3 regions of the Paenibacillus sp. FSL R7-0026 genome follow, and region 3 is predicted to be linked to each of the others. Evidence: riboswitches for the same ligand, from Rfam matches in the RefSeq annotation. Region 3 holds a riboswitch; each other region holds the start of a gene.
The links. Region 3 has a riboswitch for thiamine pyrophosphate ahead of thiC (phosphomethylpyrimidine synthase ThiC). Riboswitches for the same ligand answer to the same signal wherever they lie in the genome.
Positions count from the first base shown of each region.

Region 1: linked by a shared signal. The riboswitch ahead of MKY44_RS04500 (ABC transporter ATP-binding protein) and the one ahead of thiC (phosphomethylpyrimidine synthase ThiC) in region 3 are both predicted to bind thiamine pyrophosphate.
Region 2: linked by a shared signal. The riboswitch ahead of tenA (thiaminase II) and the one ahead of thiC (phosphomethylpyrimidine synthase ThiC) in region 3 are both predicted to bind thiamine pyrophosphate.

Region 1 covers NZ_JBBORG010000001.1:987,273-995,233, forward strand. Annotated here, with positions in the region: gene MKY44_RS04470 (MerR family transcriptional regulator) at 1-87, opposite strand, end outside; gene thiE (thiamine phosphate synthase) at 413-1,078, opposite strand; gene thiD (bifunctional hydroxymethylpyrimidine kinase/phosphomethylpyrimidine kinase) at 1,078-1,890, opposite strand; gene thiM (hydroxyethylthiazole kinase) at 1,887-2,699, opposite strand; gene MKY44_RS04490 (ABC transporter substrate-binding protein) at 2,866-3,939, opposite strand; gene MKY44_RS04495 (ABC transporter permease) at 3,998-4,813, opposite strand; gene MKY44_RS04500 (ABC transporter ATP-binding protein) at 4,803-5,567, opposite strand; TPP riboswitch at 5,727-5,829, opposite strand; gene MKY44_RS04505 (radical SAM/SPASM domain-containing protein) at 6,012-6,887, shown strand; gene MKY44_RS04510 (pectate lyase) at 7,237-7,905, shown strand.
Region 2 covers NZ_JBBORG010000001.1:3,251,193-3,259,153, reverse strand. Annotated here, with positions in the region: gene MKY44_RS14550 (L-dopachrome tautomerase-related protein) at 1-602, opposite strand, end outside; gene MKY44_RS14545 (CotH kinase family protein) at 853-2,538, opposite strand; gene tenA (thiaminase II) at 2,663-3,325, opposite strand; TPP riboswitch at 3,439-3,536, opposite strand; gene MKY44_RS14535 (endo-1,4-beta-xylanase) at 3,744-6,416, opposite strand; gene licT (BglG family transcription antiterminator LicT) at 6,712-7,563, opposite strand; gene MKY44_RS14525 (glycoside hydrolase family 1 protein) at 7,581-7,961, opposite strand, start outside.
Region 3 covers NZ_JBBORG010000001.1:739,748-747,708, forward strand. Annotated here, with positions in the region: gene MKY44_RS03480 (alpha/beta hydrolase) at 1-195, opposite strand, end outside; gene MKY44_RS03485 (IclR family transcriptional regulator) at 555-1,298, shown strand; TPP riboswitch at 1,447-1,560, shown strand; gene thiC (phosphomethylpyrimidine synthase ThiC) at 1,977-3,761, shown strand; gene MKY44_RS03495 (aspartate/glutamate racemase family protein) at 4,296-4,982, opposite strand; gene MKY44_RS03500 (hypothetical protein) at 5,161-5,328, opposite strand; gene MKY44_RS03505 (zinc ribbon domain-containing protein) at 5,794-6,612, opposite strand; gene MKY44_RS03510 (helix-turn-helix transcriptional regulator) at 6,686-7,636, opposite strand; gene MKY44_RS03515 (response regulator transcription factor) at 7,942-7,961, shown strand, end outside.

The sequences.
Region 1 (7,961 bases), 250 kb from region 3:
GGTTAATAGTCCGATCTCATCATAGTGATGCAGTGTGCGCACACTGATCGAGGCAAGTTCGGCAACTTCTTTTACCTTCATGGCCATGTGTGAAACCTCCTTACAACACCGATTGTACAGTGTCACGTTACGTGAGAGTCAACCGTTGAAAATGAAAAAAACAAGATGCGAGCACAGAGGCTACATCTTGATCATGGATTGGTGACTGGATGTGAATAGGTGTGAATAGATGTGATGAAATTATTGTTATCATTCAGTCACTGTAGGGGAGCGGCTGCGCTTCTAAGTCGAAGACATAGACTGCCGCGCCGCAGGGGGGAGGCTCCTCTGTTATGGAGAGGAGAGCGAGCGGTTATGGGCTGCACCGTGTATTCAGTGCAGCCCACGGGCTGGCAGTGCAGGGAGAGCAGGGCTACGCCTGCATCCCATGCACTGCCGCAGCGAACTGCGCAGCCGCTGCGCGCACATCGGCCGCGCCCGCGATGGCGGAGATGACGGCTACGCCGTCGGCTCCCGCCGCCATCACGGCGGCCGTGGTATCGGGCGTAATGCCGCCGATACCCACAATCGGAACTGCGATGCCTGCGGCGCGCAGTTCCGTCACCCCTGCGGGGCCCAGCACAGCGTGGGCATCCGCTTTGGAGCGCGTCGGGTACATGGGTCCGACGCCAAGATAGTCGGCGCCCGCCTGCACCGCACGGCGCGCCTCATCCACGGAGTGGGCGGATACGCCAAGCATCCGCCCATCTCCAATGCGGGCGCGTACCAGCGCCGCGTCCGCATCTTCCTGGCCGACATGCACGCCGTCGGCCTCCACCGCTACAGCCAGCTCCACATCATCGTTCACGATGAACGGGACCCCGTGCTGGCTGCACACCTCGCGAAGCCGCATCGCAAGCGTGATGCGAGCTTCGCCAACCAGGGCGCCAGTTCCCTTTTCACGGAACTGGAACAGCGTAATGCCGCCAGCAATGGCCTGGCGCAGCACTTCCACCGGGTCTTGCGTTGTATTGATGCTGCCCATCACCAAATATACCTGCATCGCGCGTTGTACCGCTTCTGCATCCCAAGGGCGCATCACTGCTCATCTCGCTGTCTGCGCTGATACGCAAAATGATTCGTTGGCCCATGTCCGGCCCCAATCCCCAGTTCATCTTCAATGGCTGCCTGAATGAATGCTCGCGCGGTCGTAACGGCAACCAGAACAGGTGAACCCTTGGCTAACTCTGCGGTGATGGCAGCAGAGTATGTGCATCCCGTTCCGTGTGTATGACGTGTTACCACACGAACATTCTCTAGGTAATGAAAAGACAGCCCATCGTAGAGCACATCCACGATCATGTCACTTCCTTCATCATGACCACCTTTGACCAAAGCATACGTCGAGCCCATCTGTACAATCCGTTTTGCGGCTTCTTCCCGCTGACTCAGATTGGTGATGGACATCTCGGTAAGTAGTTCCGCTTCCGGAATATTAGGTGTTGTGATCAGGGCATGGGGCAACAGCTCCGTAACCAGCGCCTGTACCGCTTCCTGCTGGAGCAGGGGCGCACCGCCTTTGGCGACCATTACGGGGTCGATGACCAGATTAGACCAATGGTATTGCTGCCATTTCTCGGCCACTAGACGAATAATCTCGGCACTATATAACATGCCGGTCTTTGTTGCGGTCGGTTGAAAGTCTTCACCCGTCGAGTCCAATTGCTGGGCAATGCCATCGTAAGGGATGGGAAAAACGCCCTGCACACCTGTTGTATTTTGGGCAGCAATAGCCGTGATAACGGTCATGCCGTATACGCCAAGCTCCTGGAACGTTTTCAGATCGGCCTGAATTCCTGCACCGCCCCCGTTATCAGAGCCTGCAATGGTTAGCGCTTGTACAATGCTCATACTGCACCTCCACGGACCTGACGGATCTGTGCGCGTTCTGCCAAGAGGTCTGGTGTTGCTTGTGCCAGTTGATTCAACAATTCAATCTGGAAGCTGCCCGGCCCCTGATGAGCTGTCCGCTCTGCCGCCAGTTCAGCTGCTACACCATAGAAAGCGAGCGCTTCAACAACACTGCTTAGAAGATCGGCTTCTGATTCCGCTATGGCTGTAAAAGAACCAATCACCGAACTGAGCAGACAGCCAGCACCCGTGACCTGAGTGAGCAGGGCATGACCATTACTTGTGAGGAATGTTGATTGTCCATCAGTAACGATATCTTCTTTTCCCGTGATGACCACGACACAGCCAAGTTGTTGTGCTGCCCGCTCAGCAATTCCGATCCGGTCACCTTCACCTGATCCTGCGTCTACACCTTTGATACTCCAGCTTTCACCGATGACATTGGCGACTTCCGCCACATTGCCGCGCAGCACCGTGAGGCGAAGCTCACGAACGAGCATCTGCACGGTTTCCGTGCGATAAGTGGTTGCGCCTGCGCCGACGGGATCAAGCACCACAGGCACGTGATGCGCATTAGCCGATTGGCCTGCCAGACGGATCGCCTGAACGACTTTGTCATCGAGAGTACCAATGTTGAGTACCACGGCACCTGACATCTTGGCGACATCAGCGACCTCTTCATGCGCGTAAGCCATAAAGGGGGACGCACCAAGTGCGAGCAGGCCATTGGCTGTAAAGGGAGCAACGACAAGGTTGGTAATGTTATGGACGAGCGGATTTTGCGTACGAACACGTTCCAAATAAGACATATAATTTCCTCCTTGTTTTGAAGTGACCCCATCGGTAGAAGATCGGTATGAAGGGTCACTCAGCAGAATAATAGGATATGAGTCTCCTTGTTGAGTTGGGGCGCAAAGTCTAACAACAGCCAGATGCATTAATGCGGGAAAAGCAGCAACGTAAAATCTAAATCATTTACTCTCCTTGCAGATTAATAAAAGCATCCTCGGCTTTCACCGATTCAGGAATCAAATCCTTTTCAACGAGCCATGCACGTACATTCTCCCACGATTCCATCTCCTGCCGACCAAACGGTTGGCCTTCTTCATTCATGAGTGGCAGCAGAATTGCCAGACTTTTGGTTTCGATCTCCGGGTCAAGCGGTGATGTTTCATTCTCATGAGCGAGCAGAATACTCAAGGCTTCTTCTGGATGCTCAGTCACATATTTCTGTCCTTCCTGGATCGCTTTGAAGAACCGGGTAAGTTGGTCTTTTTTTGCTTCAATGCCAGCTTCACTCGCAGTCAGGACCAATTCATAATAATCAGGCACACCATAATCGACGGGGTTAATCGATTTCATGGCATGTCCTTCTTTCTCCAAAATCAATTGCTCATGGTTAATAAAACCACCCATAATTGCATCCGCCTGTCCGGAAGCCAGCGAAGGAATCAGATCGAACCCAACGTCAACCAGATTCATGTTATCTGGGTTTCCACCATCGTGGCTAATCATCGTACGTACCATCGCTTCATACAGCGGAATCGAAGAATAACCGACAGTTTTTCCTTCAAGATCTTTGGGTGAGCTCACGTTGCCATTTGCTTCGGTCAACAGATGCACAAGTGGATGCCGAACAACAGCAGCAATGGAACGTACAGGAATGTTCTCGCCACGCGCGAGCAAGATTTGGGGCTGGTAGCTTAGAGCCAGATCAATTTTCCCGGCAGCAACAAGTTTGAGTGAATCATTGGTATCCGCTGGCATCTGAATTTCGACATCTAGACCTTGAACTGCAAAGTATCCTTTTTCTTGAGCAACGTAGATGAAGGAATGTACTGCATTCGGGTACCAGTCGAGCATGATGGACAGTTTATCTTTGGTGTCTGATGCTGGTTCGGTTGCAGACGGATCTGTTTGCTGTGCATTAGTTGCAGAATCTGTTGTTGGCGTGTTTTTGCTGGTATTCGTGGTGCTGCATCCGCTAACGATCAGCAAAAGGCTAATGAGTATGATGGGAAGCAGGGAGTATATACCTTTGTTATTCATAAATGAAGTTCCTCATTTCATCGTTTTGTTTACATCTAATTGCTCTTTTTTTATCCAGCTATTTTTTCTCTCCATGACGTCGTAAGCAAAACCGTTTCTCCAGCCAGGCAATCAGTACAAACAAAACGATCCCCAGCAGGGATAAAAGCACAATAGCTGCAAACATCGCATCCGTGTTCATGTTGCTGGACATGCGACGGCTGAAGTATCCGAGACCTTTGCTGCCACCGAGCCATTCGCCAATCGTTGCCCCAACCACGCAGTACACCACAGACATCTTTAACCCTGAGAAAAAAGAGGGAAGTGCCAGTGGAACCTGGAGTTTGCAAAAAATATCCCACTTGCTGGCGCCCATGGTAAGCAGCAGTTCACGCTGCTCTGAATCGCCTTGGCGGAGTCCATCGTAGGTACTGACCACAATGGGGAAGAATGCGATTAAGAACACCACCGCGACTTTGCTCCACAACGTATAGCCAAACCACAGGATGAATACCGGGGACAAGGCAATCAGCGGGATGGTCTGACTGATCACAATGAAGGGATATATGGCCTTTTCAATCGATCGGTTCATATGCATGCCTGTTGCTAGCGTAATTCCAGTCACTATGGATAAGACAAAACCAACAACAACCTCCATAAAGGTAGCAGGCAGATGGATAGTCAACAGCAGACGACGATGCTCAACCAGTGAGCTTACGATGGCTGTGGGTGCAGGAATGATGAAGGAGGGCACCCATCCCATACGCACAATCACTTCCCAGATCGCCAGTAATAAGAGCATGAGCATAATAAACAAACCATATTGGGAAAACGACCTCGAGAGCCACTTAAAACACCACGTCCAGACGCTAACCTCAGCTCTATCATTTTGCATGCAGTTGTTCCTCCAGTTGTTTCCTCATCTGCACGAGAGCCGGTTCGTAGATCATGTCCGAATGCCTTGGGCGTGGTAAAGGAACCGTCATCTCCCGCAACTGCTGACCTTGTCCCCCTGGAGTTAACAGAATGATACGGTCACTTAACAGCAGGGCTTCTTCGATGTCATGTGTAATGAACAGCACGGTTTGGCCAAAGCCCTCCCACAGCTCCAGCAACCAGCGATGCATTTCTCGTTTGGTTAAGGCGTCGAGTGCACCGAAGGGTTCATCCAGCAACATGAGCTGCCCGCCTGTAAGCAAGGTACGCAGCAATGCCACCCGCTGCCGCATGCCGCCGGATAACTCATCTGGATAGGCCTGCTCATAACGGGACAAGCCGAACCTTGCCAATCCTGCGATGATATCGGCTCGTAGTTTGTCCTTGTCCTGTCGACCTGGTGCAAGCTCGGCAGGCAGCATGCAGTTCTCCATGACGGTACGCCAGGATAACAGCAGATCTTTCTGCGGCATATAGGCGACTCGTCCGAGCCGTTGTCCGTGCGGTACATCAGCAATATCGATGGTGCCGACGGTTGGCTCATGCAAGCCTGCGAGCAGCTTGAAGAGTGTGCTTTTACCTGATCCGCTGGACCCGATAAGCGAGACAAATTCTCCTTGTTGAACCTGAAGCGACACATTGGCGAGTACGGGTGAATCCTTTTTTTCGGAAAAAGCGAAGCTTATGTTCTCAATGGTTACATGGTTGGTCATCTGATCCTCACCCCCTTAATGCCAGACTGCTGGAATAACAACGGCATCCTATACTCTGCAAAAGGAACAAAAAAGACCCACCCATTTCCGGAGAAATGAGTGGGTCTGTAAGTTAAATCCGCAATTTAATCTTCACATACATGAAAAAATTCCGCTTACTAAAAGGCCGCTCCACTTCCCTCCGCTGGTATGATCCAGATCAGGTTCAAAGGGTCCGAATAGTCATATTCGTCTCAGCCGCAAGGCTCCCCTAGTGCAAAAGTTCAAGATATGCAGTTGTCTGTTCAGCATATATCACTTGAACATGAACTGTAAAGAGGCAGCATGATAACTGAACAATTTACCTCGGCTCATGAACCCGATATAATAGGGATGGCCCGTACAGGCCGGATCACAAAATGCAGGTGGGATTGTTCTCCCTCCTAGGCAGAATGGGGACCCGAGTTGAAAACGTTCAAAAAAGTATATATTGAGATCACGAGTATCTGCAATCTGGCTTGCAGCTTCTGTCCGCAGACGCAACGTGCCAAAGGATTCATTGACCCTGAAGTCTTCAACAATATACTGGAACAAGTTAAACCACACACCAATCATATTTATCTACATGTCAAAGGCGAACCCTTGTTGCATCCCAAAATAGATCTGTTGCTCGATTCCGCACATGAGAAGGGACTCAAGGTGAACATTACAACGAATGGTACACTGTTACCCAAGACTCAGCATAAATTGCTTGGCAAACCAGCGCTGCGGCAGATGAATTTCTCCCTGCACAGCTTCGATGGGCATGAAGGTTCAACAGACCGTGACGGTTACCTGCGTCATATTTTGTCCTTTGTACACGAGGCCGTTAAGCACAATGTCATCATCTCATTCCGGCTGTGGAATCTGACGCAGGATAACTTCACAAATGCTCAGATGAATCGAAATCGGGAGACCCTTGAAGTACTGGAACGTGAGTTCAATCTGGACTTCCGCATTGAGGAAAAAGTGGTTCCAGGCAGCGGGGTAAAAATTGCCCCGAATGTATACCTGAATCAGGACCATGAGTTCCAGTGGCCAAGTCTGGATGCACCTGAAGATGACGGCAAAGGTTTTTGCCACGCACTTCGCGGTCAGGCAGCTGTACTTGTGGATGGAACGGTGGTTCCATGCTGTCTTGATGGCGAGGGTGTAATTAACCTGGGTAATGTGCACGAGAAGTCATTCTCGGAGATTATTGAGGGTGAGCGAGCGAACAATCTGGTATATGGCTTCTCCAGGCGGGAAGCTGTAGAAGAGTTGTGTCGAAAGTGCGGTTATCGTCAGAGATTCGGAGCCTGATATCTTATATCAGCAAGCCGGAAGCCATTCAAGATCACACATTTGGAGACAAATGTAGTGGTCTTTCTTTGTTATCGGTGATTAAAGTTAGGGGTACATACGTTACAAATGAGCATACCAGAGGTTGATTTCAGCATATTGCTTGAGAGACCTGGCATGCAAAAAATGCCGATATGACAGGGATTGCAGGATGTCATGATATATCTGATCTAATGATTATTCTAGTTACCTTCCTTATTTGGTAGGATTAGGTTGTGGATCGGACAGAGGTGCACCTCTGACGAACTTCCAGGACAAGCTCAGGCTTGTACACTACCAAATAACGAGAGAATAAGGGAGGAATAAAGTTATGAAAAAAATATTGACGTTGTTGCTGTCGGCTGGTTTGGTTGCTTCTATATTTGGTGCCGTTCCGGCTGCGGCCGCACCTACCGTTGTAAATTCAACCATTGTGGTACCAAAGGGCACGACCTATGATGGTCAAGGCAAAACATTTGTAGCCAATCCTTCCACACTGGGCGACGGATCTCAAGCAGAAAATCAGAAGCCAGTCTTCCGTCTGGAGGCAGGGGCCACGCTCAAAAACGTAAACATTGGATCACCAGCTGCTGATGGTGTTCACTGTTATGGCAACTGTAATATATCGAATGTGGTCTGGCAGGACGTGGGCGAGGATGCACTGACATTGAAGTCGGCCGGAACGGTTAACATTACTGGCGGAGCAGCGTACAAGGCCTATGATAAAGTGTTCCAGATGAATGCGGCTGGAACAATTAACATCAAAAATTTCCGTGCAGATGATATTGGCAAACTGGTTCGCCAAAATGGTGGAACATCCTTCGCAGTTAACATGACGCTGGATAACTCCAATATTTCCAATGTGAAAGATTCGATTTTGCGTACAGACAGCAGCACATCACAAGGGAAAATTACGAATACCCGTTATTCCAAAGTACCAACGTTGTTCAAGGGGTTTGCTTCAGGAAAAACGAGCCAGTCTGGGAACACGCAATATTAAGAGCAGGGATATCTTGGAATACGGATTGAAGGCGTGTACGGATAAGGTAGCTATTT
Region 2 (7,961 bases), 2.5 Mb from region 3:
TCACCTTCCACTTTCGGTAAAAAATATGGATCAGGTGAAGTTGAATTTGCTCCATTTAACCGTCTATACGCATTTCCATTTTCTAAATTTACAACGATAATAGCGCCTGGCCCTCTGGAAGAAGAGTCCGTTATATATGCGAAACCTGCTTTTCCTACACGAAAGTCAAATCGGACATCATTCAGATACGTTGTCGGCAAGACTACATCATCAGCAAATGTATATACTTTTCTTATTGTATTTGTTTTTAAATCTACAGCGACTAATTTTGCCCCTCCTTTAATTGGCTCAGAAAAATTTGGTGCAGCCGTGTCCAGTACCCACAAGGTTGCCCTTCCATCTGCAACAACACTTTGGACACTGATGAAGGACATAACGATATTCAATGGGTTGATCAAATTCGTTTCTACATTAGGATAAGGTTGCATCTGACCCTCAACAATTTCCGCTACCGTAAATCTGACGTCATCTCCCCATTTTGGAAAACAAATAAAGATACGCCCGGTTTCGGATACACTAACGCCTGTAGGCATAGCCCCGTAAAAGGAATGAACGAGTTCTAACTTACCGAAATACTTTTCCATAGGTAACATAGGTTTTATGATATCCTCCTTAACATATTTGAATAGATATTACCTATAATATGTTCCAGACTTTTTCTAATACCTGGCCCTTAATCGTCTTTTTCTACGTGTTTTTGAAAATGTCCAAGGAACAAAAAACCAATGCGAACGACAAAATGTCGGTACGCATTGGTTTTATTAAATGTCAGGCTATCCGTCTGCTTCAATGTCCGATCTTTTGCTGATCGCTGAACTCATCTTGATTATCTGTTCGCTTTACGTAATTCACTTATTTTCCATCCTGAGACTGATTACTCTCTGCAGCTTCACGACCGCGACCTCCCATGCCTCCTCGAGTATTATTTTCACCCAGTTTGGACAGGTCAACCGAAGAAGCATCAATCAGTGAATCCGAGTCCTCTTTTTGTTTCTCGGTCGTGGAAGGGATATCTCCGTCCAGTTGCCCTTGTATACTTTCTGCACGCAGCGTGCCAAGTTTGGTCAATTCTGTAACAGCTTCCTCGTACTTATCATACGTAATAAACGCTGTAGGGTCTTGCTTCACATATTCTGAGATCATGTTGTTCAGGCTTTGCACTTTTTCTTCATATTTTCCGTCTGCGAAGTATCCATCTACGATCTCCTGCAAATATTCATGATACTTGGCCTTATACTCCGGCACCTCAAGGAGCTTTCCTAAAATTGGACGTTCGTCCAGGCTGACCCCTGATACCGGCGTATCAATCGCCAGATTCACGACATCGGAGGCAGAACCAGCTTGAAATCCACCGAAGGCCATGTTGTAGTCCCAGGGCAACATGCTGATCTGTCCATCGTTTTCATACAGATAATAGTTATGTCCCATGTTGGACGTGTAACTGTCCATATTGACAACGACCGTGTGGGCTGCAAAATATCTCAGAGCTTCGTCCACATCCACATATTTCTCCAGTTCGGTACCTGTGCTCAAGTTTTTGAGCGATTCAATGACACGCTGATAATCTTCCTCTGTTGTTTTGGTCTCAGCATTGTCGAAGATGGCGGAGTAACTGGATGATTTGTCATCGGTATACACCAATGAAACACCATTGCCGCTTCCATCCATACCACCTGGACCACGGTTACCCTTCATACCTGCTTCCGGTAGTGTATTCGCTCCATCTTCCCCTGTCCCGCTGTTCATATTCGGTGGACTTGCACCATCCGGTGGCGCCATACCTTCAGTAGGTGGCTGCATATTTCCATACCCTTGTGCAAAAGGATTGCCATCTGGGCCTCCCATTCCTCCTGCCCCCATGTTGTCATCATTGTTCGGTTTGTAAAGTTCACCCTCATCATTCTTGGCTCGGGCGAGATATCCGCTGTCAATGTCTTCAACAGCCAGGTACAAACCCCAAGTCTCTCCATTTACACTAATATTGGAGAACGCGAATAAGGGTGCGTCTACGCCAATATAACTCATGATGTCATAACTCAAGTATTCCTTCATATAACTATTGTCGCTAATCATGTTGTTCACAACGAGCTTGTCCAACCCCATCCAAGTTTGATCCTTAACATACTCATCAAACTTGATTTTGAAACTATATCGATCCGTTGTATCATCGCTAGCGACTTGCCGAAGGCTGGAGTTACCCTTTGGACGAATTCCGACGTTTTCAATCGTTGTTCCGTTAATCGTAATATTAGCTGAGATGTACTGCTCCTCATTTGCATTATCCAGCATTTCTTTCCATGCCGTTTCATCCACATCAATCGAAATGGACATAACCTCAGTTTTGTTGATTTGATCGGCATACCCTACTGTCTGCGCAGTATTCTCCGTTTTACTCTGATTATCCGTATTCGTTTGTTCCTTTTCAGTCGGATTGTTGTCCGAGTCTCCATTCTCTTGATTAGTCGAGCTGCATGCCGTCAGCATTGCAGTACATAACACCGCTACACCGATAAATTTAGGCCATTTGTATATGCTCATTGCCATCACCTCATGATTGTTGTTGAATCTTTTTATATGTAATCATCATAGATGGCAATTCTTAAATGAATCTGAATGAGTGGCGTCATATGGTACTCTCTAATTGAATTAACTACCAGTGAACTTAAGGCTCCAGCCTCCATGACATCTCCCAAAAATCAAGCTCAAAGCGACTACACATCACGAAAATATCCTCCATCCGTTGGTATGTTTCCTCGCTACAGCCTTCTAATAGCTTATCCGTAAACGTCACAAGGGATTGATTGCTGCTGTTGTATTCAGAGGAAGCATATCCTGTGATCCACTCTCCGTAAAAAGGATGATCAGCTGCGCCTGGCTTTTGGGCAAGGACTTGACCAATCTCTGCATAGCTCCATGAGCAGGCCAGAATGGATACAAGTACTTCTGCTATGCCACCTGCATGGGAAACAGAGAGCATATAGTTAGTATATGCTGCATTTTTCAGTGCAGGTTTTACCTGGAAAACATGATCCTCTGTAATTCCTAATCGCTCCATATAAGAACGATGAATTTTCATTTCACCATTCAGGATGTTATCTACGTTTTTACTAAAAAACTGCATCAATTTGGGGTCGTGCGACTTGACGATACCTAGTGCAAATACACGGGCATATTCGAACAGGTACAAGTAGTCTTGCAGCAAATAATAACGAAATTGTTCAACTGGTAAGGTACCATCTCCGATTCCTTTAACAAAGGGATGCTCGAGACATTCCTTCCACACGGGCTGTGCTGCCTGATATAGTCTCTCTGAAATAGTCAACATGTGTTCCTCCAATTCATAATGTACGTATTTAAAAACAAAAAAACGAAACATCCATAGGATGTTTCGCAGACAAATACACTAAAACAAGGGGGTTCGCATGAGCTACCCAAGTACAGTGTTTCATCGTTGCATCCCTACGTTGGCATTATCCAAATCAGGTAAGGTCGGTTTAACACCCTCTCAGCCGGTTAAGGCTCCCTCGCAAACGGTTAGTATGTAGTTAATTACTTTCTTATCCACATAAAAGAAAAAATAACATTCATTTAGTATATCAAGGGCTGTTAAATATAGTCAAGGCAGATTGTATCGCCCTCATCAGCTTGAGTGACGTATGTAAACGACAAAAAACCATCACAACAATGGTTGAGTTTTAGCCACTGTTATGATGGTTTCTATTCTTACAATTACTGCCGATGGTTTAATGCCCGAGTTTGTCCTTTCCCGCAAAAGTGAGTATTCCGTACTGGGAAGTGTTTCTCCAGCTCTCATTGGTTGTATCATTCCACTTGGCTACGCTCTGCTTACCTCCGCCCTGGTTGTCGTTAACTTGAAGCTCGAAACCGAGAACATTTCCTGCTTTAGGCGTCAGTGAATGTAACTGGATTCGGGCTTCTACGAGATATCCTTTATTTGTTTTCTTCACAGCACTTACAAGGCGTCCAGGCGAGGCACCCCCTGCAAAGGTTGCCATATTGTCTGCACTGATTCTGAACTGGGCATCATCATATTGAGAATACGGTGTGCGCTGGTGATTCTCGTCCAGGAAAATCTCAACCGAATCCTGATCCCATGGGTTGATACTATCTGTGATGATGTTTGGATCAGTGACGTCGATCAGCAGGTATAGATACTCACCCGACCACATTGCGCGAGCCACTGCCTCTGCACCTTCGGTCTCATTCAACCTTTTTACTTCAAATGGTACAGCCTTATTCCATAGGGCGTCTTTCTTCCCATCAATCTGAACAATCCCTTGCACAGCTTGTGCAGATTGGGGCATAGGGGCGAGTTGAATCACGCCGTATTTGCTTGTATCTTGTTCCTGAGATTGTGTTCGATCATTCCAGTATAGTGGATTATAAGGTTGTGTCCCATTTGCACCGCCATCAGTCACACGGATATCCAAGCCAACTTCATATTCTGAACCGGCTTGGATACCACCCCATGGAATGGACAATTCAACCTGATATCCGGCTTTGGTCTCGCGTACACGATATGAACGCTGCTCCGCTCCCTCAGCTTTGCCCGACCGCTTAATGATTACGTGTCGGTCATCTGCTTCATATGAAGTGGTCTTGCCATTGTTGAGATCAACAAAGATATCTACTCTGTCATTCACATCTGCCTTTGCATCCTGAACATCCACAAGGATATGCAGGTTACTATGATCCCATAAGGTGCGGAAACTGGCTGTTCCCGAAGAGTCACCCTTCAGTGGAGTAGACACCGCTTTGTTCCAGAGCGGATCTTGTGACTGTTTTTTGATATCCGGTTTACCCGAAAGTGAGACGGCCCTCTGTGTCAACACAGGCAAGCTGGATTCATCCACGAGCCCCCAGTATGCTTTTTTGGCCTTCAGGGCTGAATCAAACAGCATAGCCTGGTTGTTGTAAGACTTCTCATCTTGGAGTCCCCATAAGGTAACTGAAGAAATATGATCTTTGTGTTTTTTGTACAAATCCAACAGTTCCTTATATCGATACGCCTGCTTTACCGCAACTTCATCCGACATCTCTTCACCAAATGGAATTCCGCTATCCACATCCAGTTCCGTGATCTGAATATCCAATCCAAGTTCGGCGAACATGTTGATCGTTTTTTCAATTTCCTTGATGGGCGGGGATTCCAAATTATAGTGGGATTGCAAACCCACACCATCGATGAGCCCTTTCTCTTTCAGTCGTTTGACCAACTGATACATATGCTCTCTTTTCTCAGGGATTTCCGTGAAGTATTCGTTGTAATATAATTTGGCATTCGGATCGGCTGCACGAGCGAATTCATAGGTCTTTTCAATGTAATCAGGACCGATTAGTTCATAAAAGGGACTTTTACGTAAACCGTTGACATCACCATTGCTATCCGCAATCGCCTCGTTTACCACATCCCAGGCATAGATCTTACCTTTGTATCGGGTCATGACGGTTTCAACGTAATCCTGAATCCGGGCAAGTAGTAATTCTCGACTCGCAGGGTTACCCTGAGGATCCTTGAACATCCACTCTGCTGCATCAATATGCCACAACAACGCATGTGCGCGTACACCCATACCATGCTCCTCGGCGAACTGAACATATTGATCAGCTGCCTCGAACTCATAAACACCTTCGGAAGGAGACATGTACTTCGGTTTCATCTCATAGGTTGCGGTCAAGCTGTTAAAGTGTTTTGTGAGCAGTTGTCCATATGCGCCTTCCAACTGCCAGCGATACACCGCTGCACCAATGGGGAAATCATCTTGATACAGGTCCTCCAGAGACCGAATACCTTCTTCAATCTCCAGTTGCTCGGCCAGAGTAAATGATACATCATCCACATAGAACGATAACGTATCTACGCTATCTTCAGAGATGTAGGGTGTTTCGATGAACAAATTCAATTCAGTGGGATCATCGCTATACTGAAATTTTCCGGTGATCTTGTGCCATGTATTCCATTCTGTTTTGGCAATCTTCACGCTGCCGATCGGGTTCCAGCTTTCGGCAGTTGTTTTCTTATATGTGGTGAGCTGTAGCGTTTGATCCGTGGTGGGCTCCTGGGTAAGTCTGACATATGCCGTAATTTCGTACTCTTGGTTACGCTCAAGCAGATCTTTCATGGATAACATCGGTCCATGATAGGAACGCTCACGGTTGGCAACCAGCATACTGGACTGACCTTCGTGTGCTTCCAGTTGTGTCACTGTCAGATTTTCACTACCGACACGTGGAGTCCATCCCTGAAGTGTACCGTCTTCAAAGTTTGTACTCAAATGACTTCCCTCTACTTCCGTAACTGCCTCAGCTGCATGTGAGACATTCGAAAATGAAGACATGGCGAGTACGAGCACAAGAACCAAGGCTGTTATATTCCATGGACCTAACCGTTTCATACAATTCCTCCTCTTGATTTGGTCTAAGTATTTCTGAACGGATTAACATCCAGATAAATAGATTATAGTTCTTTGGATAGCGCTTACATATAACAATTTTCCAATAATTATAATAAAAAGTTATCATTTGGTAATCTCATCTGAGTTTGGGAAGCTGGAGTTCGTTCGCATGAAATATCAAAAAGCCGCTACATATGTGCAAAAATAAAAGACCGTTTCCCGATAAAATACGAGAAAACGGTCATAATTAGATAGTATCTTTTTTCTGTTCACTAACAGGCATATAAACTTTGTTTTATAATCGTCCCTCGTGACCCTGTTCCTCCTGCACAATTCGAGCAATGTGAATCATCAAATATAACAATTCCTCGTTTGATATGGAGATATCCAGCATATTTTGCACGTAGGTTTTGATCATCTCCGCACACTTATATTCAAGCGGGTGTTCTTTCACCATGTGTTGAAATATAAAATCTTTCGCCGAATTGCCCAGACGCCCTTCTTGTAAACGCTGGATGAAGAATTGCAGATGTGTGACGAGTCTCACATAATGGATGGAATTTTTGTTCATTTGCATATCAAAGGTGTATTGTATCAGGTTAAAAATATCTTTTAACATCTTAACGGATTGCATCGTGCGCTCCATATTCTGTTCATGCGTTTGGGCATTCACGAAATGAAAAGCGATATTCCCTGCTTCTTCTTCCGGCAGTTCAATACCCAGTTCTAGATTCAGCATCTGAACGGCTTCAAGGCCCAGTTCGAATTCGACAGGATGAAACCTCTGGATCTCCCATAACATGCGATTCTGTAATGCTACACCTTTTTTCCATCGTTCAATGGCAAACGACAAGTGATCCATAAGCGTAAAGAAGATTTGATCGTCAAGAGACAGCTTTTCTTTTGCATTGGTAATCAGTTTGTTTATGACATTCACATGTTTTTCTGGCATGTTTTCGATGGTTCGTACGTAAGCCTGGGCAGACGGATTATTTTGCAGAATGAATCGTTTCTGGATGTGCTCTTCATCCAGTCGCTCGCCGACTTTGCCTTTGAATGCCAATCCTTTTCCCATGACAATCATCTCTTGCCCCTGTTCATCTTTGGTCAGAAGCAAGCTGTTATTCAATATTTTGATTACTTTCATGCATTCATCACGATCCTTTATTCTTTCGTGACCGCCTGATCCGAATTTCCGATACATCTGCCATTCTGTTTAATGACCTCTTGATACCACGAGAAGCTTCTCTTCTTCAAACGCTTCAAGTCTTTCAGATCCTGTTCACCGCGGTTTACATAGATCATTCCATAACGTTTCCCATACCCCTGATGTGTGCTTACCACGTCAATAACGGACCAAGGGCAATAACCAATCACATCTACTCCATCCGTTAGAGCCAGTCTGATCTGTTCCAGATGTTTCTCGATAAAATCTATCCGGTACGTATCGTTAATGGTGTAATCTGCCTCCAGTACATCCGGAGCTCCTATACCATTTTCCGTAATTAGAATCGGGAGACCATATCGTTCACATACCTTACGCAA
Region 3 (7,961 bases):
CGCTACAGTAGGATTGGATAATACCCATGCGATATAACCATGCAGTGCAATAAAACAAAACAGTAGAAAAAATACAACGGAGAGCAGCAACGCTACGATAATATGTTTGAACCGAATCAGCCTCGGTGATAGGGAAGAGGGCAGGTCGGACACTTTTGTTTGCAGCGGGGCTTCGCTCTGGGATGATTGATACATGAATGCCCCTCCTTTGAAGTTCAGTTGAAGATAACAACGACATGAAAAGAGAATTGCGTCGATTTCAGAGCCTGCTTCAGAGCGATATCTTAATGTAATATATCTTTATCGTATGTTCCAATATAGTCAAAGTCAATTGATTGAGGGCATTTGTTACGCAATTGTTATATAGTTCTTAAGATATATGGGTAACATTACCTTAGTGTGTAAATTACAGGGGATTAAGTCTTATAAAAAGGAAAAATTTACACGTTTGCCTATTTTGATTTTGGCTCTTTTTGGTTTACAGATGAGACCGTTTCTCATATAATTTATGTAACCAAGTTTCATGTGATGAAACATGAGGAGGGCATTATGCCATGGAAGATCGCAAGTTAACCGTCCGGGCTGTGGAACGGGCGCTGGATATATTATTATGTTTTACCACACGCAGTGATCTGGGACTCACCGAAATTGCCAGCCAGATCGGCCTGCACAAAAGTACAGTCCACCGTTTGATGGCTACGCTGGAGGATCGAGGGTTCGTGATCCGCGATGCAGCAACAGAGAAGTACCGACTTGGCATCCGAATCTGGGAGCTGTCAGCTCATATGTCCCGCAGTGATGATCCCGCTATACTGCTGTTACCTGCGATGGAGCGACTGAGAGATCGATTGGGAGAGACCGTGAGTCTGTACCTGCGTGATGGAAGTGAACGGATTCGGATTCAGGCTGTGCAAAGTGATCAGGCGATCCGCCGTGTCGCTCCTGTTGGCGTTAGACTCCCGCTGTCTGTGGGGGCTTCCAGCAAAGTTTTGATGGCGTTTGCCACGGACGAGGATCGTGAAGAACTGATGAACGGGCCTGAATGGCCTGTGTTTATTGATCCGGCGGTGTATTTGGCGCAAATGGGAGATATCCGGGATAACGGATATGCAACGAGTTATGAGGAACGTGAGCCGGGAGCTGCCGCGGTATCTGTACCGATTATGGATCGCAGAGGCAATATTGCAGCTGCGCTCTCGGTCTCAGGGCCTGTCAGTCGACTTTCGCAGGAGACATTGCATGAATACGCACCTGTGTTGAAGGATGCAGCTACGCAAATGGGGCTCATGTTATCCTGATGTTGAGGTGAGGTTTTTCTCCAATTGAGTTGGTGTTCTGGAATATAAAGGTTGTTTTTATGTTCCGGTTGCGCTACTCTGTAATGGACGGCCCAACGGGGCCAGCTTCATTGAACATGAACGGCGGCTTATGTAAGCCGCAACTTACTAACGTTACTGGGGGAGTCCGAATTGTCCGGACTGAGACGGAATCGCATGAGATTCCGGACCCTTTGCACCTGATCTGGATCATACCAGCGTAGGGAAGTAATCGGCGATATGACCACAACCACCACATGATGTGACCCTTGTAGGGCTCCGTTAAGGAGCTGATTGAAGGTGCATTATTGGTGATGGACATAAAAGTCGGTTCCTTCGGGGATCGGCTTTTTTATATACAGTGAACGGGCGATATAGCGCGGATTTTATGGGCTCCTTTTTCAATAACCTGCAAAAGTGGGCTTGGATGAGGAGGGAAGTCTCATAGATCGATGATCTGTGGCAGCCTCCGTCTGTTGTTATCTGTACATGAAAGGTGTCTCCCTTGGTCTGGTGTAGGATCGCTCTTTCTTCTCTGCATTGCGCATGATTGGGACAGGTACGAAATTGAGCTAATGACGAAACCAACCAAACAAGCGACGAACACTGAGGAGGAGACAAGCGAACATGAGTACAGGAAATCAAACGGGACAACAAGCGATGGAACAGCAACATAACGATCAGCAGGTGGAAAAGGAAACAGGGGCGGCCGGACGGGTTCAGCCCTTTCCCGGCAGCCGCAAAGTCTACATTCAGGGCTCACGGCCGGACATTGCTGTTCCGGAGCGTGAGATAGCCCTTCATGACACGAATACTCCCCAAGGGGTGGAGCATAACGAACCGCTGCGTGTCTACGATACGAGCGGCCCGATGACCGATCCCGCATTTCATGCGGATATCCGTGCAGGTCTACCAGCTCTGCGCACTCGCTGGATCACAGAGCGTGGCGATGTCGAAGCTTATCAAGGCCGTACGGTTAAACCGGAGGATAACGGACTGAAGCCCGGAGGGAAGAGAGCCGGCGCCGAAGAGTATCCCGGATTACGTGGCAAACCCTTGCGGGCACAGCCGGGACGCTGTGTAACCCAGATGCACTACGCGAGGCAGGGAGTCATTACGGCAGAGATGGAATTCGCCGCCATTCGTGAAGGCGTGGAACCGGAATTTGTGCGGCAGGAGCTGGCGAGTGGACGGGCCATTCTGCCATCCAACATCAATCACCCGGAGAGTGAGCCGATGTTGATCGGTCGTCATTTTCACGTGAAGATCAATGCCAACATCGGCAACTCTGCCGTATCTTCCTCCATTGAGGAAGAGGTGGAGAAGATGACTTGGGCGGTACGCTGGGGATCGGATACGGTGATGGATCTGTCCACAGGCAAAAACATTCATACCACCCGGGAATGGATTATCCGCAATTCACCTGTGCCGATTGGTACGGTGCCGCTGTATCAGGCGCTGGAGAAGGTGAATGGCGAAGCGGAAGCGCTGACCTGGGAGTTGTACCGTGACACTCTCATTGAGCAGGCAGAGCAGGGCGTGGACTACTTTACGATTCATGCAGGTGTGCTGCTACGTTATATCCCGATGACCGCCAAGCGGATGACAGGTATTGTGTCTCGGGGCGGGTCCATTATGGCAGCATGGTGCCTTGCGCATCATCAGGAGAATTTTTTGTACACCCATTTTGAAGAAATCTGCGAGATTATGAAAAGGTATGATGTGGCGTTTTCGCTGGGAGATGGACTTCGTCCAGGCAGTATCTACGATGCCAATGACGAAGCTCAGATGGCGGAACTGGCTACGCTCGGGGAACTGACACAGATCGCATGGAAGCATGATGTGCAGGTGATGATCGAAGGTCCGGGGCATGTACCGATGCATAAGATCAAGGAGAATGTGGACTTGCAGATGGAGATCTGTAAAGAAGCACCGTTCTATACGCTGGGGCCGCTGACGACCGACATTGCCCCGGGTTACGATCACATCACGTCCGCCATTGGGGCGGCCATGATTGGCTGGTTCGGCACGTCCATGCTCTGTTATGTTACGCCAAAAGAACATTTGGGCCTGCCCAACAAGGATGATGTGCGGGAAGGGGTCATCGCCTACAAGATCGCGGCCCACGCTGCCGATCTGGCGAAGGGCCATCCGCGTGCCCAACGCCGGGATGATGCATTGTCCAAGGCACGGTTCGAGTTCCGCTGGCGTGACCAGTTCAACCTTTCGCTGGACCCGGAACGGGCGCTGTCCTACCATGATGAGACGCTGCCGGCAGAAGGGGCCAAAGAAGCTCATTTCTGCTCCATGTGCGGACCTAAGTTCTGTAGCATGCGCATTACGCAGGACATTCGTGCCTTTGCCGCTGATAAAGGATTGTCCGAGAATGAGGCTGTAGCTGCCGGGATGCAGGAAAAGGCCGAGGAATATCGGACACGTTCCTAGGCGCCGGTACAGCGCAAGCTGGGCAGTCTGACATCGTTTGAAGGTGAGAATACTGCTATCATGTCTTCTTCATCATCATATTGATCAGCTTCCTGATACTTTTTATCAGCATTATGGTTGATTGTCTAGCAGATGTTTAATAAAATGAATGTAAGTAAACACCAATAAGAGTAGCCAGGCCAATGGCTACTCCTGCACAGCATTTGCGGTGGGTATTCCTCCGAGTGCAGCAAGTTCAGATGAAGTGACCCGTCAGGCCGTCAACCTGTGGCGGGTCACTTCTTTTTACGATCGATGTATGTCAGGAGCGCAATAATTAACATCGCGAACACGATTACGTCGTTAAAAGAGAAGTTCATAGGATCACCTCCCACTGGAGGCAAGCCTATTTCCCACCACAAATTGGCTGTACAAAGTGATTATACCATTTGAAATGCTCTTGTTCGAGAGCATTTTTATTTTGCAAAAGGAGTCAATATAGTAGTTTTCACATGTTTTTAGTGATTGTAATGTTTCACTCCAAATCAGCCACTACTATCGAGCCAGGCCCAAATTCTTCTCCAAATACATCGCAAGCAATGCTAGCGGGCTATGGATTGGAATACCGCGATCTACTGTAACCTGTGCAGCTGCGGGAGCCATAGACAGTTGGGCTGCCACTACCGTTTTACGCGGATACTGCTCAGCAATCTGCTGTAAGCCTTCACGTACCGCTTCGAGATACCCTTGCTGATCTCCACGCATAATCAACTCAAATGTCCCAGGGATGCACACCGCATCCGTCTGAGATGTCTTGGCAACGTGTAGTTGCCCATTCTCAACCTCTTGCTGTAATACCTGATTCATTCGTGCCATCGTGCCTTCAACGGTTGCCGGGTTGGTGAATGCTATTATGTAATCTCCTGGTACTCGCCGCATCTCCTGCAATAACGGATCATCTATGCCGATCACAGGCACAGGGACCTGTGTGGCTTCCTGCTCCAGTACTGTCGCAAACAGGGTACACGTAACCAGAATGGCATCGGCATGACACTCAGCGATCCATTGGAGCGTCTGGGCTACCTTCTCGTGAATAACGACCTTGGAAAAATCAGCGTCATGTTTAAGACGGTCCAGACCTGGATCGACGTAATGGACCAATTCAACTTCATAAGGAGCAAGCGTCTCTTCAATTAAAGCGATGTTGGAATAATGAGCGTGAAAACAACCAATGGTGATCATGTGCTAAGTCCCCTTTTACAGTTCGTATATGTCATGGATCTCGTAGATATTTTAATCATTATAAAAACATGCCTGAGGACTGTACAGTCGTTTATGGCTCAACGCCAATAACCGCCCTTCCGCCAAGCTGCGGAAAGACGGTCGATAACCTGACTCGACTAGGGTCCGGTGTCCATTTTTATCTAAGGGAAGGAGAAGCATTTTTCTTCGCCATTTTTTGCTGTAAAATTTCATGAAAGGATAGACCTTGAGTGTTCTCATTCTCCTTTTTAGGAGCAGTGGTCGCCGTGTTGCGCGGATATTGGTGATGGTACGGGATCATTTGCTGAATAGGCATGCGGATCATCTTGGTTCCTCCTTTGATGCGTTTTTTTGAATTATGTATTTCGACTGGTTACCATGCCAGGTGCGCATATAGGTACATGTGACTTGTTAGACGAAATAGAAGAGTTTAAAGCGTAATTCCAATTGGATTGTAGTGATTTTACCCGGTTTTAAGGAGATGTAAACGTTTTTAGGCAAATTCAGGAACAAAGGACCTGATATGAGAGGTTTGATATGGGAGGATCGAATCGGTTGTTATGTGAATAGTCCCAATTTTAAGGAAGTCAATGGTACCCGCATATGAGGCATATTGTCTGGTTAAATGATGCAAATCATGCTAACTAACTTGGTACCATGGTCGGGTTGTTTAGGGGGTAATGTAGTTCCGGATATAACAAAAAACTGCCGAGTGTACTCGGCAGCTTGCTTGATATGAAGATGGATGCGATGAAACTTGGATTCTGTCTGAGGTGGTATCGTGTTGGCTTTATCTACTTTGGCGAACAGCGATGTATATATCCACTTGTACACTTTCGGGATTCAGGCTGCGTTCATCATATAATTCAAAATCCCCGGTGAACGTACGATCGCTTTGTTTATCCCATGCCCACACGGCTCCCCAGGCTTCGTGAGCAACCTCTGCCATCGGTCCTTTTCTGGAAGTGAATACGGCGTAAGTTGCAGGAGGGAGTAAAATGTCGTCCAATCCTTCAGGCAATGATTCGTTCGGACTGACCTCATGCCCTACCAGTATGGTGTATTCTCCGGTTATCCCATCGGTGTAATCCGTGTAACAACCATAGCGAGCAACTTCGGTTGCAGGGAGGTGCTCTGAGGCAAAATAATTGTTCCAGAGTCCCTGAATACAGCCTTTGCCACTGATCTCAATGGCATTGGTTGTGCGGGCGGATACGCCGGCAAGACGTTTGCCTGGGAGCGTGACATAACGAACGGGCCGGGTTGAGAACGAATGATCTGTTGTTACCTGACCAGGATTAGCGGAAAAAGTAGGGTTTTCAGCGAGAGATTCTGCATGTTGATCCGTTGTATTTGTGCGCCAACGCTTCAAAAAAGGAAGCTGATTACGCAGCATCGAACGAGCGGATTCCTCATCCATGCCTTCGTCCTTCAGAATGGCAGTGCACATCTCCGTCATGCCTTCAAGTGACATACCGGGCTGCTCAAACTTGCCCTCTTTGTAACAATAAATGCAGTACTCACGGGTTGTGCTTCCATCTGCTTCCGTTCCGAATTGGGCAGGGGTTGTGAGCGGCATGCCGCAGCTTTGACATACAGTGACGTTCATGATTAGTTCCTCCTCATATATGTAGAGATTGAATATATCTGAAGTATACGAGGAGGAACTGGACAGCTGTCTGTCAGGTTTGAGTCGGGGAGATATAATTTTGTACAATTTGCTCCGCGATACGGCAGATTTCATCCCGAATATGCTGAGGTTCCAATACTTCAACGTCCGCGCCGAAGCCCAGAATGAATCCATATAACCAGCCATCCTCGGGAAAAGCAACCTGGCTGATGTAATACCCAGTCCCATCAGGCATGACGTTCTCGATCCCAAACCATTCTTCCGCAATATGACGGACGCGAGCATGGAATTTCAAGGTTAACCTAGCTTGATTGTCCGGACGGCTCCATTCCTGTTGCCAGGGTCTGTCCTGTGGGTTGATGACTTTACGCTCGAAGTGCTCATTAGCAAGTGTGACATCTTGCATGCGCACAAGCTTGAACATGCGAAATTGATTCCGCTCGTGACAAAAAGCATACAGATACCAGGAATGCTTCTTGAGTACGATGGTATGAGGGTCGGCAGTTCGGTGAGTATGGATACCTTCCGCACTGCAGTAGGTAAAGGTTACGGGGCGTAATTGATCCATCCCCTGTTCGATAAGTTCAAGCTTGATTTTCAGCGCTTCGGGATGTGTCCAGGTTGAATAATCAACGATGAATCGATTGGTATTGGCCTGAAAATCGTCATTTTTGGATTCAGGTACGATACTGCTGAGTTTTTCGACCAGAAGCTCACGCGCCGCATTAGCATGGGAAGTGGATACACTGCGCAGTGCAGTGACGATGGAAGCGAGGTCCTTGTCTGTTAATACGTTTCGATCCAGACGGTAGCCCTCTGCCAGACCAATCCCGCCGCTTGCCCCCTGATACGTCACCACCGGAATGCCAGCTTGGCCCAATGTGTCGATGTCCCGATAGATGGTTCGGATCGATACTTCGAACATATCTGCCAAGTCTTTGGCTTGTACCCGTCCACGATTGATTAGCAGCACTACGATGGCTAATAAACGCTCCAGTTTCATAGTTTTAATGTCCTTTCATTTATGGATCTATATAAATTGGACAACATTTACACTGAACACTACGATGACAGAATAACCTTCCAATCGCTGTTATCCCCAGATTTTTTGATTCCCTTTTGCAAAGGGGAAAATCCGGTGATAAAGGCGAACGCTTCGCTTTTTCAGGTTTTTTCTGTCCTCTCCGTTAAAGTGTAAAGGAAAAGTCCAACTTATATAACATTGCTTTCAATTGTTTATCTGGTACTTATCTGTTAGATTCATAGGTGTTATAATGCCCAGCATCACACATAGGAGTGGAATAAGCAATGAAGCGAATTACGATTCT